Regions from separate parts of the Geodermatophilus sp. SYSU D01176 genome, predicted to be linked through region 1. Evidence: predicted binding sites of a transcription regulator. Region 1 holds the regulator's gene; each other region holds the start of a gene.
What was found. Region 1 encodes LexA, which represses DNA repair genes until DNA is damaged. Its sites were predicted from a motif close to TCGAACANNTGTTCGA; they were not measured.

Region 1 (6,989 bases):
TCACCGAGCCGTCCATGCGGGCGCGCAGCCCGAAGTCCGTGCCGTCCTCCACCGCGCGCATGAACTCGTCGGAGACCCGGACGGAGTTGTTGGCGTTCTGGTACTGGACGCTGGTGATGTCCTTGCCGCCGAGGTCCATGTCGTACCCGGCGTCGCGGAGCGCGCGGATCTTGTCCTCCTCGCGCGCCTTGGTCTCGATGAACTCCTCGATGTCGGGGTGGTCGATGTCGAGGACGACCATCTTCGCGGCGCGGCGGGTGGCGCCACCGGACTTGATGGTGCCGGCGGAGGCGTCGGCGCCGCGCATGAAGCTGACCGGGCCCGAGGCGGTGCCACCGGAGGAGAGCAGCTCCTTGGAGGAGCGGATGCGGGAGAGGTTCAGGCCGGCGCCGGAGCCGCCCTTGAAGATCAGCCCCTCCTCCCGGTACCAGTTCAGGATCGAGTCCATCGTGTCGTCGACGGCGAGGATGAAGCAGGCGCTGACCTGCTGCGGGGCGCTGGTGCCGACGTTGAACCAGACGGGCGAGTTGAAGCTGAAGTACTGGTGCAGCAGCATCCAGGTCAGCTCGTGCTCGAAGACCTCCGCGTCGCCCTCGCTGGCGAAGTAGCCGTGCTCGCGGCCGGCCGCCCCGTAGGTGAGCACGACCCGGTCGATCAGCTGGCGCAGGCTGGTCTCGCGCTGCGGGGTGCCGACGGCGCCGCGGAAGTACTTCGTGGTGACGATGTTGGTGGCGTTGACGCTCCACTCGGCGGGGAACTCCACGCCGCGCTGCTCGAAGTTGATCGAGCCGTCCCGCCAGTTGGTCATGACGACGTCACGACGCTCCCAGGTCACCTCGTCGTACGGGTGCACCCCGGCGGTGGTGAAGACCCGCTTGACCTTCAGGCCCTTCCCCCTGGTCGGCGCCTTCGTGGCGCGACGCGTACGGCCCGTCAAGCGATCCTCGGTCTCGGTCACGGAGCTCTCCCTGTGTTGTGGGCGTTGCGGCGGCTGGGGAAGAGCCGCCTCTCGTTCTAGCGGGTGGTGCTGACGTTCTCGGCGGCAGCGGCGGGCGTCATCGACCGGGGCTGCCGTCGGGGGCGGCCTGGCCGCGCCCCCCACCCCGCCGGCGCACCGGCGGGTCCTGCATGCCAGGCAGCGGCGGGGTGCCGGCAGCGACGTGCCGGGCCCGCAGCTCGGTGATCTCCTTCTCGAAGTCCTCGAGCGAGGTGAAGGCGCGGTAGACGCTGGCGAAGCGCAGGTAGGCGACCTCGTCCAGCTCCCGCAGCGGCCGCAGGATGGCCAGCCCCACCTCGTGGCTGGGGACCTCCGCCGCGCCCGTGGCGCGGATCGCGTCCTCGACCTGCTGGGCGAGCTTCTGCAGCTGGTCCTCGTCGACCGGCCGGCCCTGGCAGGCCCGGCGGACGCCGGCCACGACCTTGCTGCGGTTGAACGGCTCGCTCACGCCGCTGCGCTTGACGACGGCGAGGACGGCCTCCTCCACCGTGGTGAAGCGCCGGCCGCACGCGGGACACGACCGGCGGCGGCGGGTGGTCGCCCCCTCGTCGGCCTCACGCGAGTCGATGACCCGGCTGTCGGCGTTGTGGCAGAAGGGACAGCGCACGACCGGTCCCCTCCCCTCGGGTGGTGTTCCGCCACGCGTCCGCCCGGTCGTCGCGGGGGTCACCGGAGCGGCCGGCGCGACGGAGCCGGGAGGCCGACTGTGGACCCTCCTGGGGACATCCGGTGGACGTCGTGGGGAGGACCTGAGGATCGGCCTGTGGACGGACTTACAGCGGTGCAACTACTAGATGTAGGGGAACCCTAGGTCCGGCTCCACTAGATCTGCAAGCCGGAACGCGAGGCGCGCCGTCCGTCGAGACGACTTCGTGACCACCGGCGCACAGCTGTCACACCCGCCCCGGCGACACGCCGCCGGCGGACGGTCACCGGTCGCGCGGTGGGGTGGCGGGGTGTAGTGCGGGGCGCCGCCGGAGGGGCGGAAGGGGGGCGCGTCAGCCGCGGACGGCCTCGTCGGGGCGCGCCAGCCGCGGGCGGGGCACGCGGTCACCGAGACGCAGTGGCCGGGTCAGGCAGTCGGCCTCGGTGGCGCGCGGCATGAGCACCGTCGCGTCGGCGGACACCTCGGCCCGGGCAGCCGGGCGCGGCGCCTCCTCCGGCTGCGGCAGCGCGTCGGCCGCGCGGTGGCGACCCGCCACGGCCGAGGCCCGGTGCCGGCCCGCCGTGCCGCCGTGGGCGGCGGGCATCTCCGCGGTCCCGTCCCCGCCGTGCCGGCGGCGGCGCCGCACCGCGGCCGGAGCCGACGCCGGGAGGACGCCGGCCACCCGCTGCTCGCGGGCGGCGGCCTCGCTCAGGGACACCGCCGGGACGGCCGTGGCCCCGGGGAGCAACTCCTCGCCGAGCGCGGCGAAGGGGCCCGCCCCGACGTCGGATGCCGGCGCCGGTGCGGGGTGGGGCTCCGGCAGGCGGACCTCGGCGAGGTCGGTCCAGGTCTCCCGGTCCCGCCCGTCGACGCTCACCCGCACCCACACCTCGCAGGAGCCGCCGCCGTCGTGACGCCACCCCAGGAGCGACCCCGGCCACCAGGCGCCGTCGAGGAAGACCTCGACGCTCTGCGACTGCTGGGTGAAGACGGCGGCCCGGCTGCCTGAGATCGCTGACACGGCTCCGACGGTAGATCGGCCTCCGACCACCGAGCGTCAGCGACTCGGCACGACGGGTTGACGAACATGGAGGCCTCGCCTTGTCGCTCCTCGACCCCGGCCACCCGTCCGGACCGCGCAGCCCGTCAGGGCAGGTGGAGGACCTGGCCGGGCACGACGACGGAGCCCTCGAGGTCGTTGAGCTCCTCGATGGCGTCGACCACCACCCGCACGTCCCGCTCGTCGCCGGCCACCTCGCCCGCGATCGACCACACCGTGTCGCCCGGCTCCACCACGACGCTGCTGCCGCCGGCCAGGCGCAGCCCCCCGTCGCCGCCGTCGAGGAGCGGCGGGATGAGCGAACCCAGGGCGACCGCGCCGCCCAGGGCCAGCGCGGTGACGAGCCGACGCCCCCGGCGGGTCAGCCGCACGGAGGCCGGCGCGGCGGTGCACCCACCGCGGACGGCTCCCGCCGCCGGGCCGGTCGGCACCGGCCGACCGCCGGGACGCGCCGGGTCGCGGCGCGTGCGGGTCACCTCGGCGGCGGGACCCGTGGCCCGGCGCTCCGGGGTCGCCGGACGGTCCGCCACCGGACGCAGGTGCCCGGCGACCCGTGGACCGGAGCCCGGCAGGGCGGTGCGCGCCGGCGGCCGCGCCGCGCGGGCGGGCCGGGCGGCGCGCCCCACGTCGCCCGAGGCGAGCAACGGCCGCCACGGCACCTGCACCGCCGCGTCGAACTCCAGCACGGCCTGCCGCACGCTCCCCATGACCCGTCCTCCTCGTCGTCCCGATCGGATCGAACACGCGTTCGATCGAACGTCCGTGCGATGTCTACCGCATCCCACCGACGAGGTCGACCCGACACCTCACCGAGGCGGTTCGAACACACGTTTGAACTCCCGGCCCCGAGGCGCTACCGTCCGATCAGCACCCGTCCACCGTCGCCCCGGAGGCGCCGGCGGAGCCGGGGGCCGGCAGGGGGCTCCGTCCAGGAGGCCCGGCCCGGCGCCCGGGCGGGTGTGGACACGAGGGCTGTGGCGGCACAGCCGGCGAGGAGGAGACGTGGCGGGCACGAGCGGGACGTCGGGCAGCGGCACCCGGGGCGGCGGCACCTCGTCGCGGCGGGCGTCCGGGAGCCGGACCGGCACGCCGGCGGCCGCACCGGAGCCGGCCGAGGCGGCGACGGTGCGCACCTTCCCCGACCGGGGCGAGACCGGGGACGGGCTCACCCAGCGCCAGCGGCGGGTGCTCGAGGTGATCCGGGACTCGATCGACCGCCGCGGCTACCCGCCCTCGGTGCGCGAGATCGGGGAGGCCGTCGGGCTGTCCTCGGCCTCCTCGGTGGCCCACCAGCTCAGCGTGCTGCAGAAGAAGGGCTGGCTGCGCCGCGACCCGAACCGCCCGCGCGCGCTCGACGTGCGCCTGCCCGGCGACGTTCCCGGCACCGCGGCGCCCACGGCGAGCGCACCGGCCGGCGGCGAGGAGACCCCCACCCCGACCTACGTCCCGCTCGTCGGCCGGATCGCCGCGGGTGGCCCGGTGCTGGCCGAGCAGGCGGTGGAGGACGTGTTCCCGCTCCCCCGCGAGCTGGTCGGCGAGGGCACGCTGTTCATGCTCAGGGTCACCGGCGACTCGATGGTCGAGGCAGCCATCTGCGACGGCGACTGGGTCGTCGTGCGCCAGCAGCCGACCGCCGAGAACGGCGAGATCGTCGCCGCGATGATCGACGGCGAGGCGACGGTGAAGACCTACAAGCGGCGCGACGGCCACGTCTGGCTGCTGCCGCACAACCCCGCGTACGAGCCCATCCCGGGTGACGACGCCACCGTCCTGGGCCGCGTCGTCACGGTGCTCCGCCGGGTCTGAGGAGGGACCTCCTCCCCGAGCCCTGCGCGTGCTCGGGAACGCCAGGAGGAAGCCGGAGGGCCGGTCGCCGGCGCGGCGTCAGTCGCGCCGGCGGAACAGCAGGCTGCCGAGCCAGACCAGCACGCCGGCCACCACGGCAGCGGCCAGGGCGGCCGCGACCGGGGGCGGTCCGTCGTCACCGCCGAGCAGGCCGGACAGCGATCCCTCCGCGGCTCGCGCCTCGGCGGACGGGCTCGACGGGGCCGCCGCGGCCGGCAGCGGGACCACGGTGACGTCGCTGGGCAGCCCCTCCCCCGCGACGACGAGCGCGGTGGAGTCCCCGGTGAAGCTCACCGCCTCGCCCTGGGCGGCCTCCGGCAGGGCGACCCGGCGGGGTTCGCCGGCCAGCGCTCCCGCGACGTCGGACCCGCTCAGCGGCCAGACGTAGGCGTCGGTGTAGGTGCGCAGCGCGACGTACCGCTCGTCGGGTGAGACCGCACCGCCGGTGACCATCAGCTGTCCGGCGCGGCCGACCGGCCCGCCCGGCGTCCCGGTCAGCACGAGGTCGACCCCACCCACCTCGGTGAGCCCGACGGTGCCGTCCTCCACCAGCGCCGACACCGGCCGGTACACCGCGCTGGCGCCCAGCACCTCCTTGGTGACCAGGTACGGCGTCCCGTCGGGGGCGAGCAGCAGGGCCTCGACGTCCCGCGGACCGTCCGGGTACGCCAGCCGGTAGACCGAGCTGCTCCCGTCGGCGTGCAGGGCGAGCAGGGCCACCGTCGTCCGGGTGCCGGTGTTGTCGCCGGTGTCGGCGAGCCAGACCGTCCCGTCGACGGCCAGGGCCATGTCCTCCGGGTCGTAGGGGTCCACCGGCGCGGAGTGCACCGTGACCACCGCGCAGGTCCGGTCGAGCACGTAGACGTCGAGCGAGTCGCCACCGTCGTTGTGCGCCAGCATCCGGTCGCCCACCTCGACCAGACCGGAGACCTCGGGCAGCCGGGGGTCGGTGAGCTGGCAGCGCACCACGGGCCCGGTCGGGTCGGCCGCCTGCGCGTACGCCGGCAGGGCGGCGCCGAGGACGAGCGTCACCGCGAGGCCGGTGCCCGCCGCCAGACGTCGCCCCCCGGCACCGCTACGCGGAGGACCGGCCTGCTCGGGCACCGGCCCAGCGTGACACCAGGACCGCGTCCAGCAGGTGAACCACGCCCAGCAGCAGGATGCCGACCGCCGCACCCACCACGGCGTCGGTGACCCAGTGGAAGTCCAGCGAGACCATGGCGACGCCGGTCGCCACCGGGCCGGCCACGCTGAGCACCCACGTGGTCCGCTGCACCCACGGCGCGAGCCGGTACTGCACGGCCTGCCAGCGGGCCACCCCCCACATAAGCACGGCGTTGGCCACGTGCCCGGAGGGGTAGGAGGCGCCGTCGCGGTGGAAGAACGACCCGGGGTAGGCGGGCGCGGTGCGGCCGGTGCCGTACTTGAAGGAGTAGACGACGGCGGTCAGCAGCACCAGCGCGAGCAGCACCCGCACCAGCGGGAGCACCGTGCGGGAACGCCATCCGAGGTAGCCGACCAGGCCGGCGAGCACGATGAGGATGAACCCGCGCCCGCCGAGCTGGGTCACCGCCCAGACCGGCCAGTAGGCGGCCGAGTCCTTCAGGTCCCAGGCGCTCACCACCTCGGAGACCCGCAGGTCCATCCGCTCCAGCACACCGCGGGTGAGCAGGTCGACGGTCACGGCGAGGGTCACGGCCACCGCGAGCACCAGCAGCCACCGCGGGGGGCGGCCGACGGAGACCGCCGGGGCGGCGGGTGCGGGGCCGGCGGCGTCCGGGGGGGACGCCCCGGGACGCCGCCGCACCGCGCCGCTGGTCACGTCGGCCACGGTACCGGGCCGTGACCTGCCCGTGACCTCGCTCGATGGGGTCAGCGTGTCAGGCAACCGGCGCCGCGAACTCCTCGAGCGCGGCCGCCAGTCCGCCGTCCACCCGTGCGCTGAGCCGGGTCCCGCCGGCCTCGTGGGTCTCCCGGAGCACCTCGCCGTCCCGGTGCACCCGGGCCACCAGGTCGCCCCGGTCGTAGGGGACCAGAACGTCGACCTCGACGTCGGGGTGCGGCAGCCGGGCCGCGACGATGTCGCGGAGCTGCTCGATCCCTGCTCCCGTGCGGGCCGACACCCACACCGCGCCCGGCAGCGCCCGGCGCAGGGTGAGGATGTCCTCCTCGCTCATGGCGTCGACCTTGTTGACGACGACGAGCTCGGGCACCGCCGACGCGTCGATGTCCCGGAGGACGATGTGCACGGCGTCGATCTGGCCCAGCGGGTCGGGGTCGGAGCCGTCGACGACGTGCAGCAGCAGGTCGGCGGCGGCCACCTCCTCCAGCGTGGAGCGGAAGGCGTCGACCAGCTGGTGCGGCAGGTGCCGCACGAAGCCGACGGTGTCGGTGAGCGTGTACTCGCGGCCGTCCGGGGACTGCGCCCGGCGCACCGTCGG
Region 2 (6,989 bases), on a different contig from region 1:
CTTCACCGCCGGCGGCATCGCGACCCCCGCGGACGCGGCGATGATGATGCAGCTGGGCGCCGAGGGCGTGTTCGTCGGCTCGGGCATCTTCAAGTCCGGCGACCCCGCGCAGCGGGCCGCGGCCATCGTGCAGGCCACCACCTTCCACGACGACCCCGACGTGATCGCCAAGGTCTCCCGCGGGCTCGGCGAGCCGATGGTCGGCATCAACGTGGCCACGCTGCCGGAGAGCGAGCGGTACGCCACCCGCGGCTGGTAGCCCCATGACGGCGCAGCGGGACGACGTCGAGGGCGCCCGCGTCGCCGCACGCCCGTCCCGGGAGACCGCGGCCGGACGGCGGATCGGCGGTCTCGACGTCGCCCGCGGCCTCGCCGTCCTGGGCATGTTCGGCGCCCACCTGGGCGACACCGGCGACCTCGGCTGGGACCCGGCCACCTGGCGGGCGCTCGTCGACGGCCGCTCGTCGATCCTGTTCGCCACCCTGGCCGGCGTCTCCATCGCGTTGATCTCCGGCGGCCGCACGCCGGCCGCCGGGCGCGAGCTCGCCCGGGCCCGCACCCGCGTCCTCGTCCGCGCCGCGTGGGTGTTCGCCATCGGCGGCGTGCTGGAGCTGCTGGACACCTTCGTCGCGGTCATCCTCGGCGTGTACGCGGTGCTCTTCGTCCTGGCGCTGCCGTTCCTGCGCTGGCCGCCCGCGCGGCTGCTCCTCGCCGCGGGCGTCGTCACCCTGGTCGCGCCGCCGCTCACCCTCGCGGTGGGGCAGTACGCCACCGCGCGGGACGAGGAGGGCGGCGCGTTCGCCTTCCTGCTGGTCACCGGCTACTACCCGGCGGCGGTCTGGCTGGCGTTCGTGCTGGTCGGGCTGGCCGTGGGCCGGCTGGACCTGGGTGCGGCCCGGGTGCGCGCGGGGCTGGTCGCCGGCGGGTCGGTCGCCGCGGTCACCGGCTACCTCGGCGGCTGGCTGAGCACCCGGCAGCTCGCGCCGGGGCAGCGGCTGGTCGGGATCGAGGCCGGCTTCGGCTCCTCCGGGGAGTGGGACCCGGCCTGGTTCGCCGGCGCCCAGCCGCACAGCTCGACCCCGTTCGAGGTGGTTGGCTCCGGCGGGGTCGCGGTCGCCGTCGTCGGGGTGTGCCTGGTCGTGGCCGACCTGCTGCCGCGGCTGACGTACCCGCTGGCGTCGGTGGGCGCGCTGGCGCTGACGGTCTACACCGCGCAGCTCGTCGTCATCGCGGCCCTGGACGTCGACTCCTCCGACGACTGGGGGACCTGGGTCCGCTTCACCGTCACCGCCCTGCTGCTGGCGACGGCGTGGCGGGTGGCGCTGGGCCGGGGCCCGCTGGAGCGGCTCCTGACCTGGAGCTCGCAGCGGGCGGCGGGGCCCTGACCGGTCGACGTAGCCTGGTCCCTCGTGTCGAGGAAGCCCGTCGTCGGTGTGCTGGCCCTGCAGGGCGACGTCCGCGAGCACCTCGCGACCCTCCTGGAGCTGGGTGCCGAGGCGGTCACCGTCCGCCGTCCGGAGGAGCTCGCGGCGGTCGACGCGCTCGTCGTCCCCGGTGGGGAGTCGACCACCATGGCCAAGCTGGCCGCCCGGTTCGGCCTGCTGGAGCCGCTGCGCGCCGCGGTGGCCGGCGGGCTGCCGGTCTTCGGCTCCTGCGCCGGGATGATCATGCTCGCCGACCGGCTGCTGGACGCCCCGCCTGACCAGGTCACCGTCGGAGGGCTGGACGTCACGGTGCGGCGCAACGCCTTCGGCCGGCAGGTCGACTCCTTCGAGTCGCAGGTGGAGATCGAGGGCGTGGCCGGCGGCCCCGTGCACGCCGTGTTCATCCGGGCGCCGTGGGTGGAGCAGGCGGGGGAGGGGGTGCAGGTCCTCGGCCGGGTCGTCGGGGGAGCGGCCGACGGTAGGATCGTCGCGGTCCGCCAGGGGAACCTGGTGGCCACCAGCTTCCACCCCGAGCTGACCGGGGACCGCCGGGTGCCCGCGCTGTTCGTCGACATCGTCCGACGCCACCTGGCCGAGAGGGACGGCGCTGCCGCCGGGAACGAGAGGGGAATGCCGTGAGTGGCCACTCCAAGTGGGCGACGACCAAGCACAAGAAGGCCGGGATCGACGCCAAGCGCGGCAAGCTCTTCGCCAAGCTGATCAAGAACATCGAGGTCGCGGCCCGCACCGGCGGCGGGGACCCGGCGGGCAACCCGACGCTGTTCGACGCCATCCAGAAGGCGAAGAAGAGCTCGGTGCCCAACGACAACATCGACCGCGCGGTCAAGCGCGGCGCGGGCCTCGAGGCCGGTGGCGTCGACTACCAGAGCATCACCTACGAGGGCTACGCGGCCGGCGGTGTCGCCGTCCTCATCGAGTGCCTGACCGACAACAAGAACCGGTCGGCCATGGAGGTGCGCACCGCGATGACCCGCAACGGCGGGTCGATGGCCGACCCGGGCTCGGTGTCCTACCTGTTCTCCCGCAAGGGCGTCATCGTGGTGCCGAAGAGCGACGGTGTGGACGAGGACGCCGTGCTCATGGCCGTCCTGGACGCCGGCGCCGAGGAGGTGCGCGACCAGGGCGACGGCTTCGAGGTCGTGTGCGAGCCGACCGACCTGGTCGCCGTGCGGACCGCGCTGCAGGACGCCGGCATCGACTACGACTCCGCCGACGCCGGCTTCGTGCCCAGCGTCTCCGTCGAGCTCGACGAGGAGGCCGCGGGCAAGGTCTTCCGGCTGATCGACGCGCTCGAGGACTGCGACGACGTGCAGAACGTCTACGCCAACTACGACGTCTCCGACGAGGTGCTCGAGAAGGTCGGCTGAGCCCCGTCCGGCGGTTTCCGCGGAAATCGCCGGAGGCCGGGTGTGGCGGCGCGGGACCGTCGTCCGCAGGGGTTAGCGTGGGTCGAACACCAGTTCGGCTGACGGCGGGAGGCTCCATGCGGGTGCTCGGCATCGACCCGGGCCTCACCCGGTGCGGGTGGGGAGTGGTCGACGGGCGTCCCGGCGCGCGGCCGGTCGCGGTCGGCGTGGGGGTCGTGCGCACCGCCGCGGAGCTCGACCTCGAGCTGCGGCTGCTGGAGCTGCACACCGCCGTCACCGCGCTGCTGCGCGAGCACCGGCCCGACGTCGTGGCGATCGAGCGGGTCTTCACCCAGAACAACAAGGGCACCGCCACGGGGACGGCGCAGGCGGCGGGTGTGGCCGCACTCGCCGCCGCCCAGGCCGACCGGCCGGTCGCCTGGCACACCCCCAGCGAGGTCAAGGCCGCCATCTCCGGCAGCGGCCGCGCGGACAAGGAGCAGGTCACGCTGATGGTCACCCGGGTGCTGGGACTGGCGTCCCCGCCCAAGCCCGCCGACGCCGCCGACGCGCTGGCGCTGGCGGTCTGCCACGCCTGGCGCGGCCCGGCGCAGCAGCGGCTCGAGGTCGCGGCGCTGGCCGGCGGGATCGGCGCGCCGGTGGTGCAGCGGACGCTGCCGCGCTGGCAGGGGGTGTCCCGGTGATCGCCTCGGTGAACGGACGGGTGGCGGCCGTGTCGCCGGACGGCGCGGTGGTCGAGGTCGGCGGCGTCGGCCTCGCGGTGCAGTGCACGCCCGGCACCATCGCCCGGCTGCAGGTGGGCGAGAACGCGCGACTGGCGACCAGCCTGGTGGTGCGCGAGGACTCGCTCACCCTCTACGGCTTCGCCGACGACGACGAGCGGCAGCTGTTCGAGCTGCTGCAGACGGCGAACGGCGTGGGACCGCGGCTGGCGCAGGCCGTGCTCGCCATCCACCCGCCGCGCGAGGTCCGCCGCGCGGTGTCGATGGCCGACGTCAAGGCCCTCATGCAAGTGGCGGGCATCGGCAAGAAGGGAGCCGAGCGGCTGATCCTCGAGCTGCGCGACCGGCTCGGTGCCACCACGACCGACACCCAGCTCGACGGCGCCGCCGCGCCGTCCGGACTGCCCGCCGTCACCCCCGTCGCGCCGTGGCGTGACCAACTGACCGCGGCGCTGGTCGGCCTGGGCTGGACGACCAGGGAGGCCGACGCGGCGATCGTGCAGCTCGCCCCGCTGGCCGACGAGCAGGTCACCTCGACCGGCTCGGTGGAGGTCGCCGTCCTGCTGCGCCAGGCGCTGCGCCTGCTGGGCCGGTCATGAGCTCGCCGTTCGACCGGGGGCTGTCTGCCGAGCCGGCCGAGGGCGTGGCCCGCGACTTCTCGGTGTCCGCGGGCGCCGGGGACGAGGAACGGGTCGTCGAGTCGGCGCTGCGGCCGCACTCGCTGACCGACTTCATCGGCCAGCCCAAGGTGGCCCGCCAGCTGGAGCTGGTCCTCGAGGGCGCCAAGCGGCGCGGCCGCCCGCCGGACCACGTGCTGCTCTCCGGCCCGCCCGGGCTGGGCAAGACCAGCCTCGCGCTGATCATCGGCTCCGAGCTGGGGACGTCGGTGAAGATCACCAGCGGGCCGGCGATCGAGCGCTCCGGCGACCTCGCCGCGATGCTGTCGAACCTCGCTCCCGGCGACGTCCTCTTCATCGACGAGATCCACCGGATCGCGCGTCCGGCCGAGGAGCTCCTCTACATGGCGATGGAGGACTTCCGCGTCGACGTCGTCGTCGGCAAGGGGCCGGGGGCGACCGCGATCCCGCTGGACATCAACCCGTTCACGCTGGTCGGGGCGACCACGCGAGCCGGGTTGCTGACCGGGCCGCTGCGCGACCGGTTCGGTTTCGTCGGGCAGATGGAGTTCTACGAGCCGGCCGAGCTCGAGCGGGTGCTGGCCCGCAGTGCCGCGCTGCTGGGCGTCGAGCTCACCGCGGACGGGTCGGCCGAGATCGCCGGGCGGTCCCGGGGCACCCCGCGCATCGCCAACCGGCTGCTGCGCCGGGTCCGCGACTACGCCGAGGTGCGCGCCGACGGGCGGGTGACCCGTGCGGTCGCCGAGGCCGCGCTCGCCCTCTACGACGTCGACCACCTGGGCCTGGACCGGCTCGACCGCGCCGTCCTGGAGGCGCTGGTCATGCGCTTCAGCGGCGGTCCGGTCGGCGTCGCCACCCTGGCGGTGGCCGTGGGGGAGGAGCCGCACACCGTGGAGGAGGTCTGCGAGCCGTTCCTCGTGCGCGCCGGCCTGCTCGCCCGCACGCCCCGCGGGCGGGTGGCCACCGAGGCGGCGTGGCAGCACCTCGGGCAGCCGGTGCCGCGCGGCGGCGTCCCCCTCGGTCGGGTCACAGCCGACCCACACGCCCCGGGTTCGTCGTCAGAAACGTTGTTCGACGCCTAGACTGCGGAGCGCTGGCGCGCAACTCGTCCGGCGTCGCCCGCGCGCGTCCCGCACGGTCGCCCGGATGTCCCCGCGCCGTAGCCGACGCACCCGAGCGGCCCCGTCCCGGGCCGCACCCACCGCGGCCCGTACGGCGCGGTAGAGAGGCACATCTGTCGTGGAGTTGTTCCCGCTCGTCATCCTGGTCCTGGCCTTCGTGCTGCTGATCGTGCTCCCGGCGCGGCAGCGCAAGAAGGTCCAGGAGCAGCAGCGGACGCTGCAGGAGTCGCTGACCCCGGGCACCCCGGTCATGACGACCGCCGGCCTGCACGGCACCGTCGCCGCCCTCGGCGAGGGCACCGTCGACCTGGAGATCGCCCCCGGCGTGGTGGTCACCTTCGCGCGGCAGGCGGTCCTCGAGATCCGCAAGCCCGCGGGAGCGACCGGCCCCGGTGCCGGCGGCACGGTCTTCCCCGGCGACGACACGAACGGCACGGCGGACGGCGGCCCGGCCGACCGCACCCGCTGATCCGGAGCCGCCCTGTGGCCCAGCGCACGCTGCCTGCGCGCCGGTACTTCGGCGCCTTCCTCCTCGTCGTGGCCGTCCTCTACGGCCTCGTCTTCCTCACCGGGGACACCCGCACCCCGCAGCTCGGCCTCGACCTGCGCGGCGGGACGACGGTGACGCTCACCGCCGCCACCCCGGACGGCCAGGCTCCCGACCCCACCGAGCTCGAGCTGGCCCGCCAGATCATCGAGCAGCGGGTCAACGGCCTCGGCGTCGCGGAGGCCGAGGTCGTCACCGAGGGCGACGCGAACATCGTCATCTCCGTCCCCGGGGACGACGGCGAGCAGGCGCGCGAGCTGGGCCAGACCGCGCAGCTGCGCTTTCGCCCGGTGATCCAGGGCCCGGAGCCGGCCGCCCCGGCCGCCGAGGAGATCCCCACGACCGGGGAAACCCCCGCCGCCGGGGAGTCCGCGGCCCCGACCGACGGCGCGACCGACCCGGCCGCGCCCACCGATCCCGCGGCGCCCACCGACCCCGCGGCGCCGACGGACCCCGCCGCCCCGAGCGACCCGGCCGCGCCGACCGGGTCGGCCGCGCCGAGCGACGGCGCCGTCGCCGACCCCTCGCTGCCCGAGCCCGGCGCGCCGCCGGTCACCCAGGAGCAGGCCGCGGCCGAGTACGCCACGCTCACCTGCGACCCCGAGGACACCACGCCCGAGGTGGAGCTGCCGGAGAGCTACGTCGCCGCGTGCACCGAGGACGGCACGGCCAAGTACCTGCTCGGCCCGTCGATCATCGAGGGCACCCAGATCGCCGACGCCAGCGCCGGCACCCAGCAGGGCACCGGCGAGTGGGTCGTGCTGCTGGACTTCGAGAGCGACGCCGAGCAGACCTGGGCGGAGTACACCGCGGCCAACGTCGGTGCCAACGTCGCCTTCACCCTCGACGGCCGGGTCATCTCGGCGCCCACCATCCAGGGCGCGATCACCGCCAACCCGACCACGATCACCGGGTCCTTCGACCAGGAGGGCGCCGAGGAGCTGGCCAACCAGCTGCGCTACGGCGCGCTGCCGCTGACCTTCACGCAGGCCACCGCGCAGTCGATCTCGACCGAGCTCGGTGCCGAGCAGCTGCAGGCCGGCCTGATCGCCGGCGCCATCGGCATCGCGCTGGTGTTCGTCTACGCGCTGCTCTACTACCGGCTGCTCGGCCTGGTGATGATCGCCAGCCTGGTGCTGTCGGCGGTCG
Region 3 (6,989 bases), on a different contig from region 1:
CCCGAGGTAGGCCAGCGCCTGGTGACCGGCGTTGAGCAGCCGGAGCTTCATCAGCTCGTACGGCTCCACGTCGTCGACGAGCTGGACCCCGACGTCCTCCAGGGGCGGGCGGCCGAGTCCGAAGCGGTCCTCCAGCACCCACTGGGTGTAGGGCTCGCAGACCACCGGCCAGCGGTCCTCGACGCCGAGCAGCCGGGCCGCCTCGGCACGGTCGTCGTCCGTGGTGGCGGGGGTGATCCGGTCGACCATCGAGTTCGGGAAGGCCACCTCCCGCTCGACCCACGCGCCGAGCTCCGGGTCGCGCAGCGTCGCGAAGGCGGCGAAGCTGCGCCGGGCGACGTCCCCGTTGTGCTGCACGTTGTCGCAGGACAGCACGGTGAACGGCGGGAGGCCCCGGTCGCGCCGGCGGGCCAGGGCCTCGGTGACCAGGCCGAAGGACGTCGCCGGCACCGCGCCCGGCCTCAGGTCGCGGACGACGCCGGGCTCGGTCGCGTCGAACTCCCCCGTCACCGGGTCGACGTTGTAGCCGCCCTCGGTCACCGTGAGCGAGACGATGCGCGTCGTCGCTGCCGCCATCCGCTCGACGACCGCCTCGGGGTCGTCGGGGGCCAGCAGGTACTGCACCAGCGACCCGACCACCCGCGGCTCGACGGTGCCGTCGGGGTGCCGGACGAGCAGCGTGTAGAGGCCGTCCTGCGCGGCCATGACCTCGGCCATCCGGCGGTCGGCGGGCAGCACGCCGACGCCGCAGAGGGCCCACTCCCGCGCGCTCCCCCGCTCCAACAGCCGGTCGAGGTACGCGGCCAGGTGGGAGCGGGCGAAGCCACCGACGCCGAGGTGGACGATGCCGGCGCGCAGCGGGGACCTGTCGTAGGTCGGGACCGGCAGGACGCCGGCCAGCGAGGGCAGGGCGTCGGCGTCCAGCGGCTGCACGGTGGGCTCCCTCCGGGTCCCGCGGGCGGCCACCCGGGGAGGGAGGACTCCTTCCCCGGCCGGGTGTGCGGGTACACGCGGAGGCCGGGCGGCCCGACCCGGTGTTCACCGCGTGCTCCCGGCCCGTGCACCGCAGCGTCTCCGGGTTCGAGGCGGTCCGCCGCCTGCAGCCGGACTTCTTCCTGCACCCGGGCGACAACGTCTACGCCGACGGGCCGCTGCAGGAGAGGGTCGAGCTGCCCGACGGCACGGTGTGGCGCAACGTCGTCACGCCGGAGAAGAGCAAGGTGGCCGAGACGCTCGACGAGTACCGCGGCCAGTACCGCTACAACCTGCTCGACGCCAACGTGCGCGGCATGGCCGCCGAGGTGCCGCTGGTGGTGCAGTGGGACGACCACGAGGTCACCAACAACTGGTACCCGGGCGAGGTCCTCACCGACGAGCGGTACACGGTCCGGGACGTCGACACGCTGGCCGGCCGCGCCCGCCGGGCCTTCTCCGGTACACGCCGCTCGGCGGCGACCGGGTGCAGCGGATGCTGCCGTACGGCCCGCTGGTGGACGTGGTCGCGCTCGACCTGCGCACCCACCGGGGCCCGAACACCGACAACCTGGCCGCCGACGGACCGGGCACCCGCATCCTCGGTGAGGAGCAGCTCGCGCGGGTCACCCGGCAGCTCACGGGGTCGCGGGCGCTGTGGGAGGTGGTTGCCTGGGACATGCCGATCGGGCTGGTCGTCCCCGACGGCGAGGTCGCCCAGGAGGGCATCGCCAACCGCGACCCCCGCCGGCCGCTGGGCAGGGAGCAGGAGATCGCCCGGCTGCTGTCGGACCTCAAGCGGCACGGCGTCCGCAACGTCGTCTGCTGACCGCCGACGTCCACTACACGGCAGCGCACCACTACTCCCCCGAGCGGGCGGCCTTCGCCGACTTCGACCCGTTCTGGGAGTTCGTGTCCGGGCCGCTGCACGCGGGCGCCTTCGGTCCGAACGAGCTCGACGGGACGTTCGGCCCGCAGGTGGTCTTCTCCCGGACCGGCCGGCGGGCGGGCGGGCGAGGAGCCCAACGACTCCTCGCAGTTCCTCGGGCACGTCCGCGTCGACGGCGACAGCGGGGTGATGACCGTGGAGCTGCGGGACGTCGGCGGCCGGGTGCTGCACCGCACCGACCTGACGCCGTCCTGACCGCTACTCCTGCGCGGCGTCCAGGTGGTACCGCCGCCGCACCCATGCGCGGCCGACCAGACCCGTGCCGGTGAACACCACGGCGTTGAGGACGGCGAGGGTCCAGCTGACCAGCAGCAGCCTGAGGGCGAAGCCGACGGCGCCCCAGGCGAGTTGCTTGACGAGGAAGGAGCCGAACGGTTCCCTCAGGTACTGCGCCATCCACGCGCGGTCGTTCGCGCGGTCGCGCTGCCGCCCGCGTTCGACGTCCCGCTCGTAGCGGCTCCGTGGTCGGCGCTCCGGCTGCTCCACCCGTCGCACTCCTCGTCCCGGCCGGCCCCCGCCCGCCGGACCCTGCGGTACCGAGGACCGGGGCGCGAGCGCGTTCCCCCGGCCGTGGCACGCCGGCCCCCGCGGGCGCGACCCGGGTTCCTGGCGAGCGCCTGCACGCCCTGGCCCGGCGTATCGACCGGGACCGGCGCCGCGGTCAGAGATCGGCGGCCATCGTCCCCTCCGCGGCGCCCGGCACGGGGCGGAACCCGGCTGCGCGGTACAGGTGCACGGAGGGGTTGCCGGGCTCGACGCTGAGGCTGACCCGCGGGTACCCCCGCCGGCGGGCCTCCTCGAGCGCCTGGCGCAGCAGCCCACCGCCGATCCCCTGGCCGCGGTAGCCGGACCACACGCAGAGGCTGACCTCGGGGACGTCGTCGGCCACGTGGCCGTAGCCGCGGTCCGCCCCGGCGAGGACGAGCGCCCACACCACCCCCACGGTGCGGCCGTCCCGCCCGGCGACGAGACCGAAGTCGCCGCGCTCAGGTCGGAGGACGCAGTAGTGGCGCAGCTCGGGGGTCTCGTCGACGTCGCGGAAGGTGAACCGCTGGTCCCCTCTCCAGTTCACGTTCGTCACGGTCGCCGTCCGCAGCAGCTCGCGGTCGCTCTCGGTGAGCGGGCGGGTGGTCACCTCGATCGCCATGGGAGGAACTGTCACACCCGCCGCGCGGCCGGAGCTCCCGCCTCGTGCCGCGCGCCGGACGACGCACCTGCCGGGACGCGCTGCTGTTCAGTACGGCGGCGGGGTGGTGACGGCGGTCAAGCCCGACGCGGTGGTGACGGTGAGGGTGCCGTCGGGGGCGAGGTCCTGTCGCCAGCCCGGCGCCTGGTGCTTGCCGCGGTGGTCGGTGGTGCAGTAGCCGGCCAGGTTGGCCGCGGCGGTCTCTCCCCCCTCGGCATGGGGCCGGTGGTGGTCCAGCTCGCCGGCCTGCGGCACGCGCCGCCGGCAGCCGGGGAACCGGCAGCGCCGGTCCCGCGCCCGGCCCTGCCGGTCCAGCGCCGCGCGGGGCCGGTAGCCGGCGGTGGGGCCCGGCCGGCCGAGCCCGGGCCGGCCGCTCAGGTCGTGGGTGCAGGCCTCCGGCCGCCGCCGGCAGGCCCGGGCGCCGCAGTGCCCGGCCCGGCGCAGCCCGGGCAGGTCGGTCAGGGTCAGCAGCGCGCCGGTGACCGCGTCGGCGAGCACCAGGCGGGGCCGGTCGGCCAGCCCACCCCCGGCCGTGGCGTCCAGCAGCGCGGCCAGCTCGGCCCACTGGGCGTCCGCCGCGGCGGCCAGCGCGCCGAGCGCGTCGGGTGCGGCGTCGACCCGTCCGGCGGCACTCGCCCGCCAGGCGGCCTCGTCGGCGGCCTCGGCCTGCTCGGCGGTGCACACCGACCGCCGGGCGTGGCCGAGCGCCAGCCGGGCGGCGTGCACCGCCGCCCCGGCGTCGTCGACCGCCCGATCCGCGGCCGCCCACCAGCCACCCGGGGGCGGGTCGATGTCCGGGTGCGAGTCGGTGCCCCATGGCCCGGCGGGCGGGAGGCCGCCCGGATCGTCCAGCGGGTCGGGGTGGTCGGCGCCGTTGGCCACCGGGTCGACGCCGCGGTCGAGCCGGCCGCCGGCGGGCGGTGAGTCCGGCGGCCACTCGGGCTCGTCGAGTTCACCGGCCAGCAGCCGGGCCTCCATCCGGTCCCACCAGGCGGCCAGCGCGGCCTGCTCGGCCTCCTGCCAGGGCAGGTCTACCGCGGGCGTGACCCCAGCCGCCGGACCGGCCGGATCGGCGCTCGCGGCCGGATCGGCCTCCTGCCAGGGCAGGTCTACCGCGGGCGTGACCCCAGCCGCCGGACCGGCCGGATCGGCGCTCGCGGCCGGATCGGCGCTCGCGGCCGGATCGTGGCCGGCGAAGGCGCGCACCAGCTGCCGGGCCATCTCCGCCGGCACCAGCTCCCCGTCCACCTCGCCCGGCGCGTCCCCGCCCAGCATGGTCGCCACCGAGGCCACGATGGTCAGCAGCACCCGCACCGGCGGCAGCTCGCCCTCCCCCGGGCGCAGCACCAGGTCCAGCAGCGCGTCGACCATCTTCTGCCCGCGCGTGCGCACCGGCCCGCCGGGCTCGTCGACCAGCGCCTCGGCGCACTGCACCAGGGCCGCGTGCAGCGCCCGGGCCTCGGGCATGGTGCACACCACCGTCAGCGCCGCCATCCCCTCGGCCCGCTCCGGCCGCAGGGAGACGCCGCGCTCCTTCAGCGCCCGGGCCAGCCGCCGGGCCGCCGCGGCCGCGTCCCGCCGGGCGACCACCACCCGCGCCTTGTCGCCCAGCTGCGACGGGCTGGTCACCGTCCGACGGCGCCCCACCCAGGCCAGCAGGTCGGCCTCGACCTCCGCCCGCAGCGCGTCGTTGCTGATGGGGGCGACCTTGTCGATCAGGTGCCACAGGTGCCCGCGGTGGATCAGCCCGGATTCCAGCGCCGCCAGCGTGCCCGGCAGCCGCTGCACCAGCGTCAGCGACTCCTCCAACAACTTCGCCGCACCCGGCTGGGTCAGGTTCAGCGCGATCGCCAGCTCCGGGGTGGCCCACTCCGACACCGGCCGCAGCACCTCCGGGCGCGCCGCCCACCGCTCGGCCGACATCGCCCCGCGCTCGCCCTGCGCCCGATCCGCACTGGCCGGCCGGGACGCCGCGAACGCCGCCACCGCCCGCGCCCGCACCGCCGTGGCCCGGGCGATCTCCCGGTCCGCGGCCTGCACCGCACCCAACGGCCCGGCCGCCCACCCCACGACCGGCGCGTCAGCGGTCACCGCACTGACCCGCGCCCCGTCCCCCACGTCTTCGATCGTACGTTCGAGTTGGGTGATAAGCAAGACGAATTCGCAGGTCACAAGCGTGTACAACTGCGCTCAACTTGCAGCGGGCGCCGCACTGAGCCAGCCCCAGTGAGACCAGAGTGCAGTAAACCGTGCTCCCCGGACGCCGGGCAGCGCCCCGAAGACCTGCGCCCAGCGCGCGGACCAGCGCCTCGGTCAGCGAGCCGTGTTCAGACGAGGAACCGGTAGGCCGTCGTCCCCGGCGCGACGTGCTCGATGCGCAGCGGACTGGCCTCGATCCGGGCCAGCAGCGCCGGGAAGTCCGCCGCGCTGCCGAGCTCGATGCCGGTGAGCGCGGCGCCGGTCTCCCGGTTGTCGCGCTTGACGTACTCGAACAGCACGATGTCGTCGTCCGGACCGAGCACCTCGTCGAGGAAGCGGCGCAGCGCGCCGGGCTCCTGCGGGAACTCGATGAGGAAGTAGTGCTTGAGGCCGCGGTGGACCAGCGAGCGCTCGACCACCTCGGCGTAGCGGCTGACGTCGTTGTTGCCGCCCGACAGCAGGCAGACCACCGTCTGCCCCGGCTCGACCGGGACCAGCCCGCCGGTCAGCGCGGCGGTCGCCAGCGCACCGGCGGGCTCGGCGATGACGCCGTCCACCTGGTAGAGGTCCAGCATCTCGGTGCAGATCTGGCCCTCGGGCACCGCGACCAGCTCCGCGCCCGAGTCGCGCACCAGCGGGAAGGTCACGTCCCCGACGCGGCGGACGGCGGCGCCGTCGACGAAGGTGTCCAGCTGCGACAACTCGACCGGCGAATCGGCGGCCAGCGCCGCGGCCATGCTCGCCGCCCCGGCCGGCTCCACGCCGACGATGCGGGTGCCGGGGCTGTGCAGCCGCAGCCAGGTGGCGCAGCCGGCCAGCAGGCCACCGCCTCCCACGGGGAGGACGACGACGTCCGGCGGTACCGGGAGCTGCTCGAGGAGCTCCAGCGCGACCGTCGCCTGCCCGACCACGGTGTCGACGGCGTCGAAGGCGGGCACCAGCGTCGCCCCGGTGTCGCGGGCGCGGGCCAGCGCGGCGGCCGCGGCCTCGTCGTAGGAGTCACCGGTGACCACGAGCTCGACGAACTCCCCGCCCAGGGCGGCGATGCGGTCCCGCTTCTGCCGCGGCGTCGTCCCCGGGACGACGACCGAGCCGCGCACCCCCAGCGCCCGGCAGGCGTAGGCGACGCCCTGGCCGTGGTTCCCGGCGCTGGCGCAGACCACGCCGGCGGCCTGACGATCGGCGTCCAGCTGGCTGATCGTGTTGTAGGCGCCGCGGATCTTGTAGGACCGGCCGACCTGCAGGTCCTCCCGCTTCAGCCAGACGTCGACCCCCGTCCTCGCCGACAGCCGGGCGTTGCGCTGCAGCGGCGTCCGCTCGGCCACCCCGGCCAGCCGGCGGGCCGCCGCCTCGACCTGGGCGCCGAAGCGCTGCGCCGTCCCGGGGTGTGCGACGTCGACGCGGCTCTCCACGCCACCATCCTCCCCGACGCCGTCGCCGGGGTCCCCACCGAGACGCGGCAGCGGGCGCCGCCGGTCGTGGAGACCGGCGACGCCCGCCGCGGAGCGGTGCCGGGTCAGCCGGCCACGGTGATCCGGTCGGTGGCCGGCGGGGCCACCGGCTCCCCGGTGGACAGGTACGCGATGAAGGCATCCACGTCGAACCCGGGCTGGTTGACGGCGTCGGTGCCCTCGGTGAGCACGGTGAAGCCGTCCCCGCCGCCGGCGAGGAAGTTGTTGACCG
Region 4 (6,989 bases), on a different contig from region 1:
CACCGGTGCGGTGGCCGTGGTGCTCGGGCTGGTGGTCGGGGCCGTCGTCCCCACGCTGACCGAGGGCGCGTTCTCCGGCTTCGGCCGCGGCGGGGGCGGCTCCACCGGGACCGCCCTCGACCCGGCCGCGGCGCTGCAGGGCCAGCTGACCCTCGACGAGCCGGTCGAGCTGCTGCGGGTGAACGCCTCGGTGCCCGACCCCGGGTACCTGCGCGTCGTGGCGCTGGAGGTCTACGACGCCGCCGAGGGGTGGACGATCGGCAACCTCGACGGCGAGACCGCGGTCGCCGGCCGACCCGAGCTGGCCCCCCTCCCCGGCCGGCGCGCCGGCCGGCCGGTCGACGCGCTGGTCACCGCCCTCGGCCACGAGGACCGCTTCCTGCCGGTCCTGTACGCGCCGCAGTCGGTGGAGGTGGCCGAGCCCGAGCGGTGGCGCTTCGACCCGGGCACCGGCACGGTGTTCGGCCGGGACGTGTCCACCGCCGGGCTGACCTGGTCGGTGGCCGCGGTGGAGCCGCGCCCCACGGCCGAGGAGCTGGCCGCCGCCGGCCCGCTGCCGCCGGAGCTGTCCCTGGTGCAGCGCTACACCGCGCTCCCTGACCTCGACCCGAGCGTCGACGAGCTGGTCGCCGGCCTGACCGCGGGGGCCGAGACGCCCCACGAGCGGGTGCAGGCGGTCTACGGGCACTTCACCGACCCGGCCAACGGCTACGAGTACTCCCTGTCCACCGCCCCGGGGACCGGCAGTGACGACCTGGCCGACTTCCTGCGGCTGCGGCAGGGCTACTGCGAGCAGTACGCCGGCGCGATGGCGGCGCTGGTCCGGGCGGCCGGCGTCCCGGCGCGGGTGGTGCTCGGCTACACCCCCGGCACGGCGCAGCCCGACGGCAGCCGCCTGGTCACCAGCGACGACGCGCACGCCTGGGTCGAGGTCTACTTCGACGACCTGGGCTGGGTGCCCTACGACCCGACGCCGATCGACACCGACCGCGCGGTGGACCTGCCGTGGGCGCCCCGGCCGCAGGACCTGGAGGTCGACCCGCGCACCGACCCGACGACCGCGCCGCTCCCGGCGCCGGCCCCCCGGGTGCCGCAGCAGCAGCCGGCCCCGCAGGACGTCCCGCTGCCGCAGACCGCCCCGCAGGCGGCGGACTCGCTGCTGCCGGTGCTGCGCGCCGCGGGCGTGGTGCTCGGCGTGCTCGCCCTCGCCGCCGTCCCCGCCGGGCTGCGGGTGCTGCAGCGCCGGCGCCGGGTGGCCACCGGCAGCCCGGCGGCGCTGTGGGACGAGCTCGCCGCCACCGCGCTCGACGTCGGCCGGACGGCCGACCCGGCCCGGACGCCGCGGCAGGTGGCCGAGGAGCTCGCCGACGCCGCCACCGGCGGCGGTGCGCACCGGCAGCACCGGCGGCCGGACCCGGCGGCCGGCGTGGCCGCGGCGGTGGCCCGGCTGGCCCGGGCCGAGGAGGCCGCCAGCTACGCCCGTCCCGGCAGCGTCCCCGCCGTCGGCCCGGAGCTGCGGGCCGACCTGGCCACCGCCCGCCGCGGGTTGCTCGCCGCGGCGTCCCGCGGGGTGCGGCTGCGCGCGCTGCTGTGGCCGCCGTCGCTGCTGGCGGGGCTGCGGGGCGGTCTGCCGCGGCCGCGGTGGGGCCGCCGGACGGCGCTGCGCGGCTGAGAGAAGGACGGGGTCCTTCCTCAGGCCGGCCGGTCGACCTGGAGGCGCAGCAGCCGCTCGGTCAGCTCGGCGAGCGGCACGGTCAGCAGGAACCGCCCGCCCTCCGACTGCAGACCGGCCTCGCCGACCCCGGCGGCCATCCACTCGGGGATGGCGTCGAGCAGCGCCTCGACGTCGAGGAAGACCGGCCCCTCGCCGGGTTCGGCGTCGGGCAGCGACTCCACCTCGGCCCGGTCCGCGCCGGTCCACAGCGGGACGACGTCGTGCCCGGGACCGTCGGTCCACGGGGCCACCCCGTCCTCGTCGCCCCAGGCCCACAGCCCGCCGGAGGCGGCGAGCTCGTCCCAGACGGCGGACGGATCGGGATCGGTCACAGTGCCTCCTGCGTCGTGCGGGCCCCGGGACGACGACAGCCGCCGTCCGGGAGGGACGGCGGCTGCTGTCGTGCGGAGCCGGGGATGGCGGGCTACTGGTCGTAGCGCCGGCGGAAGCGCTCCTCGAGCCGGTTCTTCAGCGGCTGCCGGCGGGCCCCGCCGCGGCCGCGCCCACCACGGGAGGCCGTCGAGCCACCGGCGGGGGCGCCGGGACCGGCCTCGACCACACCGGTGGCCGAGCGGTAGTTCAGGACGGTGAGGGCCAGCCCGCCGAACGCCACGAGGAAGCCCAGGGCCCCCAGCGGCACCGACGGGATCACCGCGCCGCCGATGAGCGCGGCCATGCCGACGACGAACAGCAGGACGCCCACCTGCAGCTTGCGACGCGCCTTGCCGCGGCGGTCGCCGGTGCGGACCGACGAGGCGAACTTGGGATCGTCATCGACGAGGGCGCGCTCGATCTGCTCCAGCAGTCGCTGCTCGTGCTCGGAGAGCGGCACGTCGACCTCCACGTGGGCCAAAGCCAAGAACCCGACGGCGGTGCCCGCCGTCGGTGACACCGAGGATACGAGCCCTCAGCGGGGTGCGAAAGGCGAGCCGCGCCGGGCTCGCCGTGATCACCCCGGCGGGTGGCCCACGGCCTCGGCGGGGAGACGAACGGGGCCCGGCCGGAGTTCCCGCACCCGGTCGGAGGCCACCTCGCCGGGCGCGGCTCCCCCGCGGCGCCGCGGGTCACCGGGCGCGCTGCCCGTCCCGGTGCAGCAGCGTCGCCGGGCGGACCGCGCCGGCGCCGAACCGGCGGGCGGCCCGGTCGGCGGCCAGCTCGGCCTCCCGGCGACCGCGCTCCCGGGCGCCCAGCTCGAGCTGCCGCGGCGTCTCCCCGGCCCGCACCAGGCGCTCGGCGCGCACGCCGACCAGCCGGATGCGGGCGCGGTCCAGGCCGAGGGCGTCGAACAGGGCGCGGGCGGTGTCGTAGAGCTCCTGCCCGACGTCGGTGGGCACGTCGAGGGTGCGGCTGCGCGTGATCGTGGCGAAGTCGGCGAAGCGGACCTTGACCGTGACCGTGCGCGCCAGCCAGCCGCCCGAGCGCAGCCGGCCCGCCGTCCGCTCGGCGAGCCGCAGCAGCTCCCGGTGGATGACCGCCGGGTCGTCCACGTCGGTGCCGAAGGTCTCCTCGTGGCCGGTGGACTTCTCCGGCTCGTCGGGCACCACCCGGCGCGGGTCGCGGCCCCAGGACAGCTCGTGCAGGTGCGCGCCGGCCGCCGGGCCCACCGCCCGCTGCAGCGTGCGGACCGGGACGTGCGCCAGGTCGCCGACGGTCCGCAGCCCCAGCCGCAGCAGCACCTCCTCGGTCCTGGCGCCCACCCCCCACAGCGCGCCGACCGGCAGCGGGTGCAGGAACCCCATGACCTCGGCCGGCCGGACGACCAGCAGCCCGTCGGGCTTGGCGGCGGTGGAGGCGAGCTTGGCCACGAACTTGGTGCCGGCCACGCCGACCGAGCAGGTGATGCCCTGCTCGTCGAAGACGCGGGCGCGCAGGTACTCGCCGATCTCCGCCGCGTCGCCCAGCCGCCGCCCGGCACCCGAGACGTCGAGGAAGGCCTCGTCGAGGCTCAGCGGCTCGACCAGCGGCGTGATCGAGCGGAACAGCGCCATGACCGAGCGGGACACCTCGCCGTAGAGCGCCATGTCCCCCGGCAGCACCGTCGCCGTCGGGCACAGCCGCAGCGCGCGGGACGTCGGCATGGCCGCGTGCACCCCGTAGCGGCGCGCCTCGTAGGTGGCCGAGGTGACCACCCCGCGGTTGCCGGCGCCGCCGACGACGACCGGCGTCCCGGCCAGCTCGGGGCGGCGGCGCACCTCGACGCTGGCGAAGAACGCGTCCATGTCGACGTGCAGCACGGTGCAGCCCGCGGCACGGGACGACGACACCCCGACCTCCTCTCGAACGCCTGTTCGGCCTGGCGGGAGGACGCTAACGCCCGCGGCGGGACCGCGGCACCTCGACGCGGCGACGTGATCGAGCTGTTGCCGACCGGGCCGTCAGCGCTGGTCGGCGTGGGGGTGTGAGAGCAGGATGGGCGAGGTACAGCACCCCGCAGGGTCGCCGGCCGGTGACCCGGACCCGACGTGATGGGAGACCCATGGCCCTCGACGACGACGACATGACCACCACGGGAGGTCCCGCGGACGGCGGTGCCGACGGCGGCGCAGACAGCGGCGCTGATGGCGGCGCCGACAGCGGCGCGGGGCACGGCCCGGCCGACGGCGGTGCCGCCGGCGGCGGCTCGGACGGCGGTGCCGATGGTGGCGCGGACGGCGGTGCCGACGGCGGCGCGGGCCACGGCCCGGCGGACGGGGGTGCCGCCGGCGGCGGCTCGGACGGCGGCGCCGACGGTGGGGCCGACGGCGGCGCGGACGGTTCCGCCTGACCGAGGACCACACCACGCAGGACCGGCCGGACGCCTGGCCGGCCCTGCGCCGGTGCACCGCGCTCGACCCGCGGGTCTTCGCCGAGGAGTACTGGGCCCGCCGGCCGCTGCTGACCCGCGCCGAGACCGGCGGCTCCTTCGCCGACCTGCTGGACCTCGCCGCCGTCGACGAGCTGCTGTCCCGCCGCGGGCTGCGCACCCCGTTCCTGCGGATCGCCAAGGACGGCGCCGTCGTCGACCCCACGCGCTTCACCACCTCGGGCGGTGCCGGCGCGGAGGTCGCCGACCAGGTCTCCTCCGACGCGGTGCTGCGGCTGTTCGCCGACGGCAGCACCGTCGTCCTGCAGGGGCTGCACCGGCTCTGGCCGCCGCTGATCGAGTTCGCCGACCAGCTGGCCGCCGACCTCGGCCACCCGACGCAGGTCAACGCGTACATCACCCCGCCGTCCTCGCGCGGGTTCTCCCCGCACTACGACGTCCACGACGTGTTCGTGCTGCAGGTCGCCGGCGAGAAGCACTGGCGGATCCACGAGCCGGTGCTGACCGACCCGCTGCGCACCCAGCCGTGGAACGACCGGGCCGCCGCGGTGGCCGCCGCCGCCGAGCGCGAGCCGGTGGTCGACGCGGTGCTGCGCCCCGGGGACGCCCTCTACCTGCCGCGCGGCTACCTGCACTCGGCGACCGCGCTGGGCGCCATCAGCGCCCACCTGACCGTCGGCATCCACTCCGTGACCCGGTGGGCGGCCGCGGAGTCCGCCCTGGACCTGGTCCGCGTGCTCGCCGCCGAGGACCCGGAGCTGCGCCGCTCGCTGCCGCTGGGCGTCGACCTCGCCGACCCGGCCGCGGTGGCCGACGACGTCGCGGCGGTGCTGTCGGCGCTCCGGAGCTGGCTGGACCGGGTCGACCCGGCCGAGGTGGCCGACCGGCTGCGGGCCCGCACCTGGTCGCAGGTCCGCCCGGAGCCGGTGGCCCCGCTGGCCCAGGCGACCGCGGCCGCGGCCCTCTCCCCCGACACCGTGCTGCGGCTGCGCCGCCGGCTGCGCTGCCGGCTGCGCGAGGCCGCCGGGGACCGGGTGACCCTCGTCGCCGGACGGCGCTCCCTGGAGCTGCCCGCGGAGACCCGCCCGGCGCTGGCCGCGCTGCTCGCCGCGGGCGAGCTCAAGGTCGCCGACCTGCCCGGGCTCGACGCCGCGGACCAGCTCACCCTGGCCCGCCGGCTGGTGACCGACGCGATCGCCACCGTGCCCGGTGCGACCGCGGAGGACGATGGGGGGCGTGAGCGCGCGCCCGGGAACGGATCGTGAGCCGGCCGGGTCCCCGGGCGCGGGTGCGCCGGCGTCCTCCCGCGTGAGCGCTCCGGCCGACTTCTGCCGGGTCGCGGCGGCACCGGGCCTGCCCGCCGGCCGGCTCGACGAGGGCCGCTGCTCGGTGCAGGCGCTGGTCCGCGGGGACTCCGCCGTCGCCACCGCCTCGCCGGCTCAGCGCTGGCTGCTCATCGAGCAGCCGGGCCCGTGGGGCGCCGACGCGCTCACCCAGTCCCGCTTCGACCCGGCCGCGGCGCCGCGGCTGGCGCACCGGGCACGGATCGAGGAGGTGCGGGTGCTGCTGGTCCGCCGTCCCGGCGACCGGCTGGCCGACTCGCAGCGGCGCTGGGCCTACGTCGACGGCCGCCCCGGCGCCGAGGGCGTGTGGTGGTCGGTGCGCGACAGCGACGCCGAGCTGGTCGACGTCCCGTGGGACGGGTCGGTCGGGGAACGGGCCGAGCGCCCGCTCTACCTGGTGTGCGCGCACGGCGGGCACGACGCGTGCTGCGCGCTGCGCGGGCGGCCGCTGGCCCGGACGATGCCCGCCGACGACGTCTGGGAGTGCAGCCACCTGGGCGGCTGCCGGTTCGCGAGCAACGTGCTCGTGCTGCCGCACGGCTTCTACTACGGGCAGGTGCCCGGCGACGGCGCCGAGGTGGTCGCCGCGCACGCCGCCGGCCACGTCGCGCTGCCCTGGCTGCGCGGCCGCTCCGGGGTGCCCGCGCCGGTGCAGGCGGCGCAGCACACCGCCCGCGCGGAACTCGAACTGCTCGGGGTCGGCGACCTGCTGCCGCGTGGCGTGCGCCGGCTGACCCCCGCGGGGGCGGAGGTCGAGCGGTGGGTGGTCGTCCTCGCCGGGCCGCACGGCGACGTGGTGACCGAGGTCGAGAGCCGCCCGTCGGAGGGGTCGGCGCCGCTGACCTGCCGGGCGGTGCACGCCGCGCACAGCCGCACCTGGCACGTGCGGCTCCTCTCCGGCGTCTGAAGAAGGACTCCTCTGCAGGGTCCCGTGCCGGGCGTCAGGCCCCGGTGCCGGCCGCTCTCGGCTCGGCGAGGCCGTGCGCGACCAGCGTCTCGTACACCGTCGTCATCAGGGCACCGATCTGGTCCTCGTCGGGTCGGCTGTTCAGAGCGATGGCGACGACCAGCCCGGACTCCGGGGAGTACGCGTGCAGGAGGCGGAAGCCGAGGGTCTCGCCCTCGTAGA

Region 2: ruvC (crossover junction endodeoxyribonuclease RuvC) is a predicted target of LexA. The motif match lies at 2,895-2,910, and genes of this name have one in related genera.
Region 3: ACI78Z_RS23010 (DUF222 domain-containing protein) is a predicted target of LexA. The motif match lies at 5,230-5,245, and genes of this name have one in related genera.
Region 4: dinB (DNA polymerase IV) is a predicted target of LexA. The motif match lies at 3,991-4,006, and genes of this name have one in related genera.

The regions. Positions count from the first base shown of each region.
Region 1 covers NZ_JBJGYN010000005.1:48,580-55,568, reverse strand. Annotated here, with positions in the region: gene ACI78Z_RS04945 (vitamin B12-dependent ribonucleotide reductase) at 1-958, opposite strand, end outside; gene nrdR (transcriptional regulator NrdR) at 1,056-1,604, opposite strand; gene ACI78Z_RS04935 (hypothetical protein) at 1,996-2,664, opposite strand; gene ACI78Z_RS04930 (LysM peptidoglycan-binding domain-containing protein) at 2,790-3,410, opposite strand; gene lexA (transcriptional repressor LexA) at 3,706-4,509, shown strand; gene ACI78Z_RS04920 (hypothetical protein) at 4,588-5,580, opposite strand; gene ACI78Z_RS04915 (phosphatase PAP2 family protein) at 5,624-6,370, opposite strand; gene hflX (GTPase HflX) at 6,429-6,989, opposite strand, start outside.
Region 2 covers NZ_JBJGYN010000002.1:192,285-199,273, forward strand. Annotated here, with positions in the region: gene pdxS (pyridoxal 5'-phosphate synthase lyase subunit PdxS) at 1-259, shown strand, start outside; gene ACI78Z_RS02455 (heparan-alpha-glucosaminide N-acetyltransferase domain-containing protein) at 264-1,385, shown strand; gene pdxT (pyridoxal 5'-phosphate synthase glutaminase subunit PdxT) at 1,410-2,063, shown strand; gene ACI78Z_RS02465 (YebC/PmpR family DNA-binding transcriptional regulator) at 2,060-2,812, shown strand; gene ruvC (crossover junction endodeoxyribonuclease RuvC) at 2,929-3,495, shown strand; gene ruvA (Holliday junction branch migration protein RuvA) at 3,492-4,133, shown strand; gene ruvB (Holliday junction branch migration DNA helicase RuvB) at 4,130-5,254, shown strand; gene yajC (preprotein translocase subunit YajC) at 5,412-5,762, shown strand; gene secD (protein translocase subunit SecD) at 5,777-6,989, shown strand, end outside.
Region 3 covers NZ_JBJGYN010000069.1:1,313-8,301, forward strand. Annotated here, with positions in the region: gene ACI78Z_RS22985 (mannitol dehydrogenase family protein) at 1-933, opposite strand, end outside; partial or broken gene ACI78Z_RS22990 (alkaline phosphatase D family protein) at 1,035-1,418, shown strand; partial or broken gene ACI78Z_RS22995 (alkaline phosphatase D family protein) at 1,469-2,190, shown strand; gene ACI78Z_RS23000 (hypothetical protein) at 2,120-2,407, opposite strand; gene ACI78Z_RS23005 (N-acetyltransferase family protein) at 2,583-3,068, opposite strand; gene ACI78Z_RS23010 (DUF222 domain-containing protein) at 3,156-5,225, opposite strand; gene ilvA (threonine ammonia-lyase IlvA) at 5,435-6,718, opposite strand; gene ACI78Z_RS23020 (bifunctional metallophosphatase/5'-nucleotidase) at 6,823-6,989, opposite strand, start outside.
Region 4 covers NZ_JBJGYN010000002.1:82,300-89,288, reverse strand. Annotated here, with positions in the region: gene ACI78Z_RS01975 (transglutaminaseTgpA domain-containing protein) at 1-1,672, shown strand, start outside; gene ACI78Z_RS01970 (hypothetical protein) at 1,693-2,046, opposite strand; gene ACI78Z_RS01965 (DUF3040 domain-containing protein) at 2,139-2,546, opposite strand; gene dinB (DNA polymerase IV) at 2,779-3,978, opposite strand; gene ACI78Z_RS01955 (BatC protein) at 4,191-4,478, shown strand; gene ACI78Z_RS01950 (cupin domain-containing protein) at 4,784-5,782, shown strand; gene ACI78Z_RS01945 (sucrase ferredoxin) at 5,826-6,767, shown strand; gene ACI78Z_RS01940 (serine hydrolase domain-containing protein) at 6,802-6,989, opposite strand, start outside.